3 regions of the Exiguobacterium sp. 17-1 genome follow, and region 3 is predicted to be linked to each of the others. Evidence: a T-box and tRNA genes for the amino acid it is inferred to sense, from the RefSeq annotation. Region 3 holds a T-box; the other regions hold tRNA genes.
The links. A T-box is a leader RNA that pairs with one kind of tRNA and senses whether it is charged. The one in region 3 lies ahead of argS (arginine--tRNA ligase), so its partner is inferred to be a tRNA-Arg.
Positions count from the first base shown of each region.

Region 1: it encodes a tRNA-Arg, which carries the amino acid that the T-box ahead of argS (arginine--tRNA ligase) is inferred to sense. The anticodon was not compared.
Region 2: it encodes a tRNA-Arg, which carries the amino acid that the T-box ahead of argS (arginine--tRNA ligase) is inferred to sense. The anticodon was not compared.

Region 1 covers NZ_JALIGJ010000001.1:651,509-656,491, forward strand. Annotated here, with positions in the region: gene racE (glutamate racemase) at 1-283, shown strand, start outside; gene rph (ribonuclease PH) at 274-1,026, shown strand; gene MUN34_RS03170 (XTP/dITP diphosphatase) at 1,023-1,619, shown strand; gene MUN34_RS03175 (metallophosphoesterase family protein) at 1,626-2,132, shown strand; tRNA gene MUN34_RS03180 (tRNA-Arg) at 2,199-2,272, shown strand; gene MUN34_RS03185 (hypothetical protein) at 2,375-2,899, shown strand; gene MUN34_RS03190 (hypothetical protein) at 2,921-3,943, shown strand; gene tig (trigger factor) at 4,052-4,983, shown strand, end outside.
Region 2 covers NZ_JALIGJ010000001.1:403,675-408,657, forward strand. Annotated here, with positions in the region: gene whiA (DNA-binding protein WhiA) at 1-162, shown strand, start outside; gene MUN34_RS01925 (hypothetical protein) at 244-480, shown strand; partial or broken gene clpP (ATP-dependent Clp endopeptidase proteolytic subunit ClpP) at 597-1,181, opposite strand; tRNA gene MUN34_RS01935 (tRNA-Arg) at 1,362-1,437, opposite strand; gene MUN34_RS01940 (RNA polymerase factor sigma-54) at 1,605-2,756, shown strand; gene MUN34_RS01945 (glutaredoxin family protein) at 2,753-3,016, shown strand; gene MUN34_RS01950 (sugar-binding transcriptional regulator) at 3,134-4,159, shown strand; gene gap (type I glyceraldehyde-3-phosphate dehydrogenase) at 4,213-4,983, shown strand, end outside.
Region 3 covers NZ_JALIGJ010000005.1:54,991-59,973, reverse strand. Annotated here, with positions in the region: gene MUN34_RS12965 (alpha/beta hydrolase) at 1-22, opposite strand, end outside; gene MUN34_RS12960 (GGDEF domain-containing protein) at 38-1,714, opposite strand; T-box leader at 1,840-2,061, shown strand; gene argS (arginine--tRNA ligase) at 2,119-3,801, shown strand; gene MUN34_RS12950 (hypothetical protein) at 3,832-4,437, shown strand; gene MUN34_RS12945 (metallophosphoesterase family protein) at 4,513-4,983, opposite strand, start outside.

The DNA of each region.
Region 1 (4,983 bases), on a different contig from region 3:
ACTGATTTTAGGATGTACGCACTATCCGTTGCTTGCAGAAGTCATTGGACGAGTCATCGGACCAGACGTCCAGCTGATTTCTTCAGGAGATGAGACGGCGCTTGAAGTCAGTGCATTGCTTGATTATAACGGCATTACGGCAGATCTTGATCGTGTTCCGGAACATGTCTATCATGCAACCGGTGATACACGCTCTTTTGAACGAATCGCCAGTGACTGGTTAAATCAACCGGTTCAAGCGAAACGGTTAGTGTTAGGAACGGAGGAAGAAAAATGCGTTTAGATCAAAGAGGACGGACGGATATGCGGAAAATTCATTTTGAGACGGGTGTCAGTAAACACGCGGAAGGATCCGTACTGATATCGGTTGGGGATACACGCGTCTTGTGTACCGCAACGGTCGAAGAAAAAGTCCCGCCCTTTTTACGCGGGAAACGACACGGCTGGATCAATGCCGAATATGCGATGTTGCCGCGGGCGACAGCACAACGGACAGGACGGGAAGCCGTTCGAGGAAAGCAGACGGGACGGACGATGGAAATTCAGCGATTGATCAGTCGGGCATTACGTTCTGTCGTCAATCTGGAGAAATTGGGCGAACGGACGGTTTGGATTGATTGTGATGTTCTGCAAGCAGATGGTGGAACCCGGACAGCGGCGATTACAGGCGGTTTCCTGGCGCTTGTCTTAGCGGTTGACGGATTGATTCAAAGCGGCAAGCTGACGGATACACCAATCAAAGAAGGAATTGCGGCAGTATCCGTCGGGAAAGTCGGGACGGAGCTGTTGCTTGATCTTTGTTATGAAGAAGACGCAGCGGCAGATGTCGACTTGAATCTTGTCATGACATCATCCGGAAAAATCGTCGAACTGCAAGCGACAGGGGAAGAAGCAACCTTTTCTCGCAAAGAAATGCTCGATATGCTTGAACTTGGGGAAAAGGGTATTGAAGAACTCCTTCATGCGGCCGAACAATCGTTAGGCGCCTCATGGTGGTATGTCGGGGAAGAGGTGGAGCACGGATGAAAATTATCGTAGCAACGAGAAATCCAGGAAAAGTTGGTGAGTTTCAAGCGATGCTCGGACGACTCGGATACGACGTTGAATCCTTACTGGATTACGAGACGGCACCGGAGACCGAAGAAACCGGATCGACATTTGAAGAAAATGCGGAATTGAAATCCAGAGAAGCGGCAGCCTACTTTGGTCACGCCGTACTATCGGATGATTCCGGGCTTGAAGTGGATGCGTTAAATGGAGCACCGGGCGTCTACTCTGCCCGTTTTGCAGGAGAGGACAAGTCGGATGCGGCCAATAATGCGTTGTTGTTAGAAAAATTAGCAGATACACCGGCAGATCAGCGGGCAGCTCGTTTCGTCTGCGCCTTGTCGCTTGCAAAACCGTCGGGTGAAACATTGACTGTCCGCGGGACGATGGAAGGGCAAATTGGATTTGAAGGGAAGGGGACAAACGGTTTTGGTTACGATCCGTTGTTCCTCATTCCGTCATTAAATCAGACGGCAGCCGAACTAACAAAAAGTGAAAAGGCGACCATCAGCCATCGTGGACAAGCATTGCGAAAACTTGAAGCGGCATTAACTACTTTTTTGGGAGAGTGATTTTAGATGAAAGCGTTAATCGTAAGTGACAGCCATGGTCTCGATCAGGAACTATTGACGATATTCAACCGCCACCAAGAAGCAGATGTTGCCTTTCATTGCGGTGATTCCCAACTGACAGGGAATACCGAATCGTTATATCCCTATCGTGTTGTAAAAGGAAATTGTGATTACGGGAATGATTTTCCGGATGACGTCGTTGAGGAACTGGGCGCGTTTCGTGTTTTATGTGTCCACGGTCACCGGCAAGATGTGAAGTACAGTCTGGATCAATTGGTTCACTACGCTGATCAAAAAGCGGCAACAATTGTCTTATACGGTCATTCGCATGTCGCAAAAGCCGAACAGCGGGACGGTAAATTATTCATCAATCCGGGTTCAATCCGGATGCCGCGCCATCGTCCGGAAAAGACGTATGCGTTGCTGGCGGTAGAAAATAATCAATTTACAGTCGACTTTTATGATTTGACAGGTGAAAAAATTAATGCTTTACATCTCGACGGGACACTTTAAAAAGAGTTTTTACGAATGTGATTGACACGAAAGAATTGTTTTAGTATAGTTTATTCGTGTTGACACGTCTCAATAGCTCAGCTGGATAGAGCAACGCCCTTCTAAGGCGTCGGTCGGGGGTTCGAATCCCTCTTGGGACACTATAATTAAAATAGAGACTTCCCTTATGAGGGAGGTCTCTTTTTTTTATGCTTTTTTTCGGGTATACTTAAGGTATCATGAACTTGAAAGGGATGATGAAGATGTTGAAGAGAATGAGTGGAATCCTCTTACTGACAGCGGCTTTAGCCGGCTGTAGCGAGGTTACGGATACAGTGGATAATGCGAAACAACAAGTGACGGATGTAAAGAATAGTGTCGATTATGCAGGACAATTGCAAGATATCGCCAAGGATACGTCGAAAGTGACATCAGAGTTATCGACAAAACTCGACCAGGCAGCGACGGAAGCACGCGATGCCGCAAATCCGGAACAAGCACTTGATCAGCAAATCGAAAAATTACAAAATGATGGAACGGTTCAACAGTTGAACGAAGAGTTGAACCAAATTGATGAACGGCTTGCGAATTTAGACAGTCCGCCCGCGGAGCTGAAGAACTTAAGTGAAAAACTGGAGCAGTACGTAAATCAATCGGAAGATATCACACGATTGCTGGAAACCGATGTTTCCTTGGATACACTTAACAAAATGGGAATCGAACAGGCGGGGCAATTACAAGAAGCCATCTCGAACTGGACTTCTTTGCTTGATCCGTTTACAAAGTAAGACAGATATGAAAAAGGTGGGATGACTGTGAATCAGTCGCAATCACGTTGGATGGAACAACCGTTGGAAGACGAGCGAAAGCGGCTTGCAAGACTGAGTCAAGATGAGTTGACGGCTGAGTTGGGGCAACTAAAAATCTTGGAAACAGAAGAAGACATTCTCTATATGCTCTATACGATTCAGGAAGCCTTTATGAAAACTGAACAAGGTGTGGAGGCCTATTTACAGGTGGCCGAGCCTTTTCTGGATGTAGATGGTGTCGAGCAACTCATTGCCCTTTTCATGTATGAAAAGGGAGAGCGGTATTCATTTAACGTGGCCTTACGGACGGCCTCTCCCTATCTTCCGTATGGTCTTGCATTAAAATTAGACGAAATGGCCCAGTCGCTCTCGCGTAAGAAAGGGGATGCTCGACAAACGGATGATTCCTCCTATGTGAAAATCCGTGAAACATCACCATTGCAGTTAGACGCAGGTGACTGGGTTGAATTTTACCGGCTCGGGACGATTGCAGAACAGTTTCGATTAATCGGACAACTCGATTTACAGACAAATCCTTCTTTCGTCCACTACATTGTTCAGGACTACTTCACGGGAGAAGATGTCAAAGAACAGAGTGCTCTCGTCATTCAGACATGGCTTCCACAACTACCTAAGGATCGGAACCTCTTTCCGCTTCGGATATCGATTCCGTCCATCCGGGTAGAACATGTCTTTGAAAATCTGGATCAACTCGAGAGACATGTCACGAGACAGGCGCTAGAATTACAGTCTTTTAGTGACGAGACATTTAAATTAAGACGAATGGATCCGTTTAAGGCACTGTTGTTCATGAGTTGGTATCAAATCGTCTTTCCGAAAGAAACACTGGAGGGGGAAGACGGCTGGCAGAAATGGTTGGATGCAGTCGATGAATTGACAGAACTCGACTTCAGTTCGGAAACACCACCATCCGGTTTGAGTGAACAAGCTAAAAGGATTTATCAGGCTGTTTATTTCGTATTACCGGAAGGGAAACAGTACGAGCAGGCATTACTTCTCTAATTCAAGGGAATGCCTCGTTCAACAGTGGTAATCCTCAGAACGATTGTGCTATAATGTGACTTGTTGTACACACACGTACGCTAATTGACATTTTTGGAGGGACTCAGCATGACTGCAAAATGGGAAAAACAATCAGGTAGCCTCGGCGTTCTCACGTATGAAGCGCCTGCTGAAGCATTTGATAAAGCGGTAGACCAAGCGTTCAAAAAAGTCGTTAAGACATTGAACACACCAGGTTTCCGTAAAGGAAAAATGCCACGCGCAATGTTTAACAAAATGTACGGCGAAGAAGCACTTTACCAAGATGCACTTGATATCTTATATCAAGACACAATCGAAGGTGCTGTCGTCGAATCAGGAATCGAGCCAATCGCGCTTGATAACATCGACGTCGAAACACTCGAAAAAGGAAAACCAGTTGAGTTCAAAATCACATTCGTGATTGAGCCGGACGCAACACTCGGTGAGTACAAAGGTCTTGAGTACACAGCAGTCGAAACAGACGTTACAGACGAAGATGTCGATGCTGAACTCAAAACAATGCAAGAACGCGGTGCAGAGCTCGTCGTTAAAGAAGACGGCGCGATCGAAAATGGCGATACAGTCGTATTCGACTTCGCAGGTTTCGATGGTGAAAACCAATTCGACGGCGGAACTGCAGAAAATTACTCACTCGTCATCGGATCTGGAAACTTCATCCCAGGATTTGAAGAGCAGATGGTTGGTCTTAAATCAGGCGAGCAAAAAGATATCGACGTCACGTTCCCAGAAGAGTACCATGAAGCATCACTCGCTGGAAAACCAGTCGTATTCAAAGTAACAATCCATGAAATCAAAGCACAAGAACTTCCTGAATTGACAGATGAGTTCGCTAAAGAAATGGACGAAGAAGTTTCTTCTCTTGATGAGTTGAAAACAAAAATTCGTACACGTCTTGAAAACACACGTAAACAAGAAGCTGATGCTTCAATGCGTGATGAGTTGGTTGAAGCTGCGACTAAAAACGCAACAGTTGATCTTCCAGAAGTCATGGTTGAAAA
Region 2 (4,983 bases), on a different contig from region 3:
GCCATTTTGCGGGTGACACACCAAGATGTGACCTTGCAGGAGTTAGGTGAGATGGTCGAGAGTGGTTCCATCTCGAAATCCGGGATCAATCATCGATTGCGCAAGATTGATCAAATTGCGGATAAAATGCGAAACGGGGAGTCGATGACCGGGTCTCTTTAGGGAGTAACTTGCGAGATGAACCATAGTCTACTATAATATATAGTCGATGCAACTAAATGTTCGAATTAAGGAGTTTTTGAAATGGCTAATGAGAAAAAACGTATTTCGCTGACAGTTGATGCGAAGTTTGATGAAGTGCTTACGAAAAAAGCGAAAACGATCGGTGTGCCAAAAAGTACGCTCGTCGCCTTTGCGACATCGTTGTTCCTGAAGCAATTACAGGCAGAAGAAGAGCTTTCACCGCATGCGAACGGGATTTACACATTGATTCGCGAAAACCACGATATCGTTTCTGATATCACAGATTTGATCGACTAATAAATAAGGACCTCTGTCCGTGTCTGTTCTGAGAAGAGCGACGCAAGGGACGAAGGTCTTTTTTTGTATGTACGAAAAAACCGTCCTCGCAATCAGCGAAGACGGTCTGGTGAAAATTATGCACGTTCCATGACGCGGTCGATTAAACCGTAGTCAGCTGCTGCTTGAGCAGACATGAAGTTATCGCGCTCTGTGTCACGCTCGATGACTCCAAGTGGTTGTCCTGTGTTTTCAGCCATGATTTTGTTTAAGTGTTCACGCATTTTGATGATACGTTCCGCATGGATTTTGATGTCCGATGCTTGACCTTGTGTACCGCCGAGTGGTTGGTGAATCATGATTTCAGCGTTTGGAAGGGCAAAACGTTTTCCTTTAGCGCCGGCTTGAAGCAAGAATGCACCCATTGAGGCAGCCATTCCGATACAAATCGTTGAAACTTGTGGTTTGATGAAGTTCATCGTATCGTAAATCGCCATACCTGCTGTGATTGAGCCACCTGGGCTGTTGATGTAAAGCGAGATTTCTTTATCTGGATCTTCTGCTGCTAGGAAGAGTAACTGGGCAACGACTGAGTTGGCGACGTTGTCGTCAATCGCGCTCCCGAGAAGGATGATACGGTCCTTGAGCAAACGTGAATAGATATCGTAAGCACGTTCCCCGCGGTTGGTTTGTTCGATGACTGTTGGAATTAACATAGTCTTTGCCTCCTTATAGTTGGTATGTAGCTCATATTCGACTTGTCCTTATCATAATCCTTTGGTCAATATTGGTCAAAAGATACGCTGTTGGTTTTATGTATTTTTCCTGAAACCAGTGCTGCTAAACATATCAATATAGAAAAAAGGCAACACCGTAAACGGTATTGCCTGAAGATTCAAGTATGGTACACCCGGAGAGATTTGAACTCCCGACACCTGGTACCGGAAACCAGTGCTCTATCCCCTGAGCTACGGGTGCATGTTTGTACTGAACAATTAATAGTATACCGACATTTTTTCAGAAAAGCAATACTAGATTTTCGAGTTTGTTGGTTTTTTGTCAAAACGTAAGAGACGATTGAATCGAGGTCCATCCTATATAATAGAAGCAGAATCGAATTCAATCGGGAAAGGGGAGGTGAACGGATGGAACAGAGACAAGAACAAGCACAACGTCTTGTGATGTCCGCAGCCCAGTTGTTTCAATTGGCAGTGCTGGAAGAGACGCGGGCAGAACTCGAGGAGCGTCTGTACCGAATCATTCGTCGTGCTGCTCGGACAGAACATAATGGAGGAAAAATGATTCCGCCGGATTTGGAGCAAGTCGCCGACCGGATTGACTCGTTTGAAGCGGAACTTCTTCGGCAAATACGTTTAGAATCGGTCAGACAGGAAATAAGATATATGGCGGAACAACTCATCATGTACTTAGACGCGGATGGATTACTCAGAACGACAGACGAGCGATTAGCGGTCTTGCTTGATAGTGAGGAGCCGATGATCAGGCAAGCACGACAACTGCTCCAGCAATGTGAACCTACCGGAATTGCGGCACGCTCGGAAGCAGAGTGTCGCCTGTTGCATGCCATGGAGCTTGAAGAAGATCGTTTAATTGATTTGGTTGCAGAGCTGTCAGAAGGGCGGTCTCTGAAAGAGGTGCTGGAAAAAATCGATGATGGGACAGAGCGGAGACACATGAAGCGACGGATTGAACGGTTGCCGAAAACACCGGTCTTACCGACATCGACCACCAGAACGATACCGGAAGCCGATGTCGCGTGGGTGGACGGTCAGGCGCAAATTAATTGGTACGGCTTAACGCTCGATACGTCCTGGACGGATCTTGAGGAAGCAACACCTTTTTTGAGCGCTTATGAACGACGACGCAAGACACTGCATGCGATTCTAGACGTCATAGTAGCACGGCAAATCCGTTGGTTCAAAGGGGAACTCCATTTAGAACCATTGACGAAAAAAGAGGTCGCCGAACAAACGGGATACCATCCTTCGACGATTGGTCGGGCGATCGTCAACAAAACGATCCGGACGATTCAGGGGACCCTTGAGCTTGAGAATTTTTTCGTATCGAAGACGCAAAGTGGCACATCGAGCTTTTTAATCAAGGCCCGAATGGCACAATTGATTCAGGAAGCGACCGCGCCGCTGTCGGATCAACAGATCGTCAACCGTCTTGACCTGGAAGGCATCCAAGTCGCAAGACGGACAGTCGCGAAGTATCGAGCGAGTCTGAACTTGACCCGGTCCGACATGACGAAACGACGAGAGGCGAATGAATGATGCCATCAAAAGAACACACGACCTTAACACTGTATTCACGTCCCGGATGTACGCTATGTGAGGAAGCCGCCTTCTTACTTGATTTCGTACTTGATGAATTTCCGGATTGGACGTTCGAAGAAATTAACATTGAAGAAGATGCTGCGCTCAGTCTCCGGTTTTTATATGAAATTCCTGTCGTGATGCATCAGTCTGAAATTTGGAGTTATGGCAAATTTGAGACGGAGACGATAAGAAACCGCTTACTTGAAAAAAGTTAAAGGGCGAGGCTTGAATCCTTGTACGAGGGCTGTTATGATGAGGATGTACCAAGTGGGACAAGATATGACACGCGGGACGTAAAGTGTCCAGCAATTTGAGAGGAGCGGGAATACATGATTCGGCAGTTAGTACAGATCCAAAAACGAATCGTGCCTGATCTGATCGAAGAAATGCAGACACGTTACGACATACTTCATTATGTCCGGCTCATGCAGCCGATTGGTCGACGGACACTGGCGACAAGCCTTGGCTTGACGGAACGGGTGTTACGTCGGGAAGTGGACTTCCTGAAAGAGCAAGGATTGCTCGAAGTGGCGACACAAGGAATGTCTTTGACAGATGAAGGGCGGATCGTCTTACGAAGTATGCACAGTGTGATGGCAGAACTGGCCGGAATTTCTGATATGGCGAAAGCCTTAAAGGAAAAACTGGGCGTCCGGGATGTCGTCATCGTACCAGGAGATTCGGATCAAACCTTCTGGGTGCAACGCGATATGGGACGTGCGACGGTCGCACGTTTGAAACGAGAACTTTCTTCATCTGTACACAATACGATTGCAGTCACAGGAGGTACGACGATGGCTTCCGTCGCGGCGATGATGTCGCCCGATAAGGAAAACCGTCCGATGACATTCGTGCCGGCACGTGGCGGCTTAGGTGAAACCCTTGAATTACAAGCGAATACGGTCTGTTCACGGATGGCATCTCGTGCACAAAGTGATTATCACTTATTGCACATTCCAGACATGGTCAGCAAGGAAACGTTTGTGAAGATGGTGGAAGAGCCAAGCATTAAAAATGTGTTACAAATGATTAAAGATGCCTCAATCGTGGTACATGGAATTGGTGAGGCAAAAACGATGGCAAAACGTCGTCGCGCTTCAGTCGAGTTACTGGAACAGCTTGAACAAGAACATGCGGTAGCAGAAGCATTTGGGTATTACTTCGATCGGGACGGAAAGATCGTGCATCGGGTGAAGACGGTTGGTCTTCAACTGGACGACTTAAAACAAGTCGAACACGTCATCGTCGTCGCCGGAGGACATTCCAAAGCGGAAGCCATCAACGCGTATGTCAAACAGTCCCCGGACATCATCCTGATTACGGATGAAGGGGCAGCAACAACGATTTTGAAAGGGTAGCCCCCTTTTGAATAATAGATAACTCGCTTTACATTAAAAGGAGGAAAATTATCATGGCAGTAAAAGTTGGTATTAATGGATTTGGACGTATCGGACGTTTGGCACTTCGTCAAATTCTTCAGTTTGACGGAATCGAAGTAGTCGCAATCAATGACCTTACAGACACTAAAATGCTTGCACACCTCTTGAAATATGATACGACTCAAGGTCGTTTCGATGGCGAAGTTGAAGTACACGATGGTTACTTCCTCGTCAACGGTAAAGAAATCAAAACACTTGCTAACCGCAACCCAGAAGAACTCCCATGGGGCGAGCTCGGTGTTGACATCGTTCTCGAATGTACTGGTTTCTTCACAGACAAAGAAAAAGCTGAGCTTCACTTGAAAGCTGGAGCTAAAAAAGTCGTTATCTCAGCACCTGCTACTGGCGACATGAAAACAGTTGTCTTCAACACGAACCACGAAATTCTTGACGGAACTGAAACAGTTATCTCTGGTGCTTCATGTACTACGAACTGTCTCGCGCCAATGGCAAAAGTTCTTCAAGATAACTACGGAATCGTTCAAGGTCTCATGACAACGATCCATGCTTACACTGGCGACCAAAACACACTCGACGCTCCACACCCTAAAGGTGACTTCCGTCGTGCACGTGCAGCGGCAGCTAACATCGTTCCTAACTCAACTGGTGCTGCTAAAGCAATCGGTCTTGTTCTTCCAGAACTTCAAGGTAAACTTGATGGCGCAGCACAACGTGTACCAGTTGCTACAGGTTCACTCACTGAGCTCACAACAGTTCTCGAGAAGAAAGTAACAGTTGAAGAA
Region 3 (4,983 bases):
GGGCAATTTCAGTAATCGACAATAGAGTCACGACCTTTCAAAGATTAGCGTAATGAGCGGTACAATTGCGACCGTTGTGTTTTCCACCGACATAAAGAGCATGATCCGCTTGACGAAGCGATTCTTCGAACGACCGTTCAGATGGATATTCGACGGTGTCGACGCCGAGACTGATGGTGATGGATAAGCGATATCCATCGACGACGAACGGTCGGTCGAGGACAGCATGACGAATTTCTTCTGCAAAATCGATGGCTTGTTTCTGTGGCGATTGATTGAGTAATAAAACAAACTCCTCTCCACCGTATCGCGCTGCGAAGACATGCTGCTTTTTCTGTTGCACGGACCGAATTCTGCGACCAAGCTCACGCAGGACAAGGTCACCGACCTTATGGCCATACGTATCGTTGACGTGTTTGAAGTGATCGATATCAAATAAAATAATTGACAGCGGATAGCGGTCGGAGGCGAATTGCTGTGCCCCTTCTTCGTAAAACGCACGGCTGTTGGCGAGCTCCGTCAAAGCGTCAGTCCGGCTTTCAGCATACAGTTGATATGTTTCCTGCGAACGGTGCAACACCCGGCAGAAAATACGTAACAAACGTGAAAGCTCATCGGCACTTGTCGCATCATAGGCATCAGCGGTTTGATGAAACAGGACGATCGATACATCGACATCTTCGTTTGTGATGGACGGAATCGCAATCATCGAATGACGATCAACAGGTAAGTCAATCTGGATATCTGTACCCCAATCGAACCGAAGGCCATGAATGATTGGGGTCTGCAGCTGTTCAGCCGACAAGGAATGGAACAGAGGCAGGACATCAATGATTGTTTTCGTCCGTATGTTGTAGATGGTTTGCTTGCGTTGTTGCTGAATCGAAATCCAGCCTTCGGAAAAATCAATCAGGTGAGGCAAGTCGCGTAATAAGGAGTCACTCGTTTCTTGTTCGAACCGGGAAATCAGCAATCGTTCTTTCGCGTCATCAAACCGTTTGGCTTTTTCGTTCGCTTCCATCGTCACACCCCGTTGTTGGAGCAACCGTTTGAACAAAAGTAAGATGAGTGCTGAGACGGAAGCGGCGATGAGCGGGTTTTCATCGTAAAACCAGATGCCGAGAAACGCACACAGCATACTCGTCCCGTAAACCAGTGTCTGCAAACGGACAAGACGGATCCAATCGTATTTCAGATACAAGACACGATTGACGAAACGGCACTGCAAGTAAGAGACGAGCATGACAGCCGTTAAGTATCCTAAAAAGGGAACGATCGCTTCCGAGTACGTGAATCCAGTACCGATGGGCCCACCGAGTGCCAAGTAAACGAGTGAGGGACAAGCGAGATAAAACAAATCAAACAGGACATTGATTGGATACAAGTATAAAAACCGTTTGAGACGGATTTCTTTTTTATGAGAAAAAATTTGAAAGATGATGATACCAATCTGACTGAGCAAGATCGACGGCAATAAACCGTAGTTGAGAAAGATAAACAAGATGATTCCTTCCTGAAACGTATAATAAATGCCCCCCCGACGGACGTTGTCGAACTGGAACAAGATGATAAGTGCAAGAAGGTAGGCTGCATTGCCGAATGAGAGTGGAAAGTCGATGAGTGTCGGATGGATAAGTAAAGTGAAGGTAAGCAGACTAACAACGAGACACAAGACGAGCCAACTGTTTCGTGCGACTTTTTGATAGTAGACCATGATGCGTCTCCCTCCTTTAACAGTCCTTCCCTACTTATACCCGTTTTGTGGAAATTATGATGATGGATTTACAAAAAAATAAGGTTGAGAGAATGCAGTGAATTGCGTATAATGTGAAAGATATCAAACAATCGATGACGAAGAAAGTAGCGATATGATTTAATCGGCCAGCGAATCAGGGAACGGTGGAAGCCTGAACAGATTAGACCATCGTGAAACGCACTTCCGAGACGCTATCCGAATCCATGTGATCAGGCCTAGCCGGGGGACCCCCGTTACCCCCGCTAAAGTGGGTGTCGTACCGTCGACATCAAGAAGAGTGGTACCGCGGTCATTCCGTCTCTTTGCGTGTTGCGCAAAGGGCGTTTTTTATTGGAAAAAATAAACTGTTTGGAGGAAACAAGATGAGTTACAAGCAACAGTATGCCCAAGTATTACATGATGTGATCGGTGACGCATTGTCACAAGAAGAAATTGAACAGTTGATCGAACAACCAAAACACGAGGATCACGGAGACCTGGCGTTCCCATGTTTCCAACTCGCGAAAGCATTCCGCAAAGCACCGATGATGATTGCGACAGAGCTGGCTGAAAAAATCGATAATCCACTATTCTCGAACGTGCAAGCAGCCGGACCGTACGTGAACGTCTTCTTGAACCGGGAAGTGGTTTCGCGCGAAATCATCAAACGTGTGTTAGAAGAACAACAAGCTTACGGATCAAGCGAAGCGAACGGCAAAACGATTGTCACGGATTTCTCGTCTCCGAACATCGCAAAACCATTCTCGATGGGACATTTACGTTCGACAGTCATCGGAAACGCATTGAACCAGATTTCACGGAAAAAAGGATACGAAGTCGTCGGCATCAACCACCTGGGAGACTGGGGTACACAGTTCGGCAAGTTGATGGTTGCTTACAACATGTGGGGCAAGGAAGAAGACGTCCGCGCTGAGCCAATCAAAGAATTGTTGAAACTATATGTCCGTTTCCATGAAGAAGCGGAAGAAAATCCGGCTCTTGAAGATGAAGGGCGGGCTTGGTTCAAAAAACTCGAACAGGGTGACGAACAAGCGACGACACTTTGGACATGGTTCCGTGAAGTTTCGCTCGTCGAGTTCAACCGTGTGTATGAAATGCTGGGTGTCAGTTTCGACAGCTTGAACGGTGAAGCCTTCTATAATGATAAGATGCAGCACGTCATCGATTTATTAGAAGAAAAAGAGTTGCTCGTCGAGTCGGAAGGCGCCATGGTCGTCGACCTCGAAGCTGAAGGAATGCCTCCTGCTTTGATCAAGAAAAAAGACGGTGCGACATTATACGCGACACGCGATTTGGCTGCTGCCGTCTATCGTCTTGAGACATACGGTTTTGAGCAAGCCTTTTATGTTGTCGGTGGCGAACAAGCCCTTCACTTTAAACAGCTGTTTGCTGTTCTGAAGAAACTTGGTTTTGAAAATGTCGACGGTATGCACCATGTCCCGTTTGGTCTGATCATGAAAGACGGGAAAAAGATGTCGACACGTAAAGGACGGATTGTCCTTCTCGAAGAAGTGCTTCAAGATGCAATCAATGTCGCGAAACAAAACATCGCTGAGAAAAATCCGAACCTTGCCAATGCCGAACAGACGGCACGCGAAGTCGGTGTCGGTGCTGTCATTTTCCATGATTTAAAAAATGAGCGCATGAACAACATTGAATTCGATTTGGAGCAAATGTTGAAATTTGAAGGAGAAACAGGTCCATACGTCCAATATACGAATGCACGGGCAAATTCATTATTACGTAAAGGCGAATATGATGGATCAGCATTTGCCGGTAGTGCAGACGACTATTCATGGGGTGTCGTCTCGATGCTGAACCAGTTCTCGACAGTGATTGACCGGGCGTTTACACGTCGCGAACCATCGATCATCAGCCGTTATGTCCTTGATTTAGCTCAAAGCTTCAACAAATATTACGGACAGGTTCGTGTCCTCGAAGACGATGCGGAAAAACAATCTCGCCTCGCGCTCGTAAAATCGGTTACGATTGTATTGACGGAAGGATTACGCCTGCTCGGTGTCGGCGCTCCAGAAGAAATGTAATATAAATCAGATTAAAGATGGGGTTATCATATGAACAAAGAGACAATGGAACGGTTACAGCACGCATCTACACAAATGAATCAGGAAGATTTGGCTGCATCCATCGCTTTTATTGCTGATTTTCACGGAAAGGTTGCCACGTGGCTGCCAGGCGAATCAGTCGATTTCATCTTAGATTTCGTGACAGCACCAGGAGCTGATCAAATTGCTCCGATCAGCGGTGACGCACTCGATACGAAAAGTAACTTCGAGTTCTTCATGGCAAAAAAACAAACGCGCAAAAAACTCGGTGAGTTATTGGCGTTATGGAAAGCTCCCCGTACAAAAGAGACGTTGAATCAAATCGATGCTATCGGTCTGAAGAAATGGTTGGCACGAAATGAATTTCGTTCGGAAGACAAGCCGTGGGATTATTTGAACCGTCTCCATGTTTTGTTATTCCTCGATCAAATGACGACTGTCATCGATGATCATCAGTTGACGACATTGTATGAGCAACTTGTCCGGAAAACACCGGTTCCAACAAGCTTCGTCCGCCGTCAAGGTGAAGTCCGCCGTGTCGTGAATCAATTTGCCGATAAAACAGAATTTACACAAGTTGATTTAGTTCGCGCTTCACTTGTTCGTTCTCTGTAAAAGAGACGACATCAAAATCCCCCGCTTCATTCACGAGCTGTGAATGAAGCGGGGGATTTTTTTCATGTCAGATATTCATTTGACTTGATGAAAGGTGATGGTTTCGGCCGTCGTATCGTATAGTAACCATTCGCGTTCGACCAGAACCGGTCCGACGTTGATGGCATAACGGCCACGTTTGATGGAAATCGGAATATCATGATGAATGGCCAGACGTTTACCCTCTTTAAATAATCCGTGCACATGGCTGTGTCCAAAAAACAAGAGCCGGTCCAGATAAGAGGATGTATCAGGCGTCAAATCATAGCTCCATTTCAATTGATCACCATGAATGAACAAAGCCGACGCTATTTGCTTCGTGCGATCTGATGAGCGCAGTTGATCGAGATGACTGGATATCCCCATTGGAATCAATGAAAATAAGCGTTCTTCCTGATTTCCAAGCAACGTCTCAAAAAACAGCAATTTCAAAAAATCGGGATCAAGCGTCACGATTTGTTCGATTTCTTCAAACGTATACCGTTTGGCCCGCTTTTTTCCGATGTG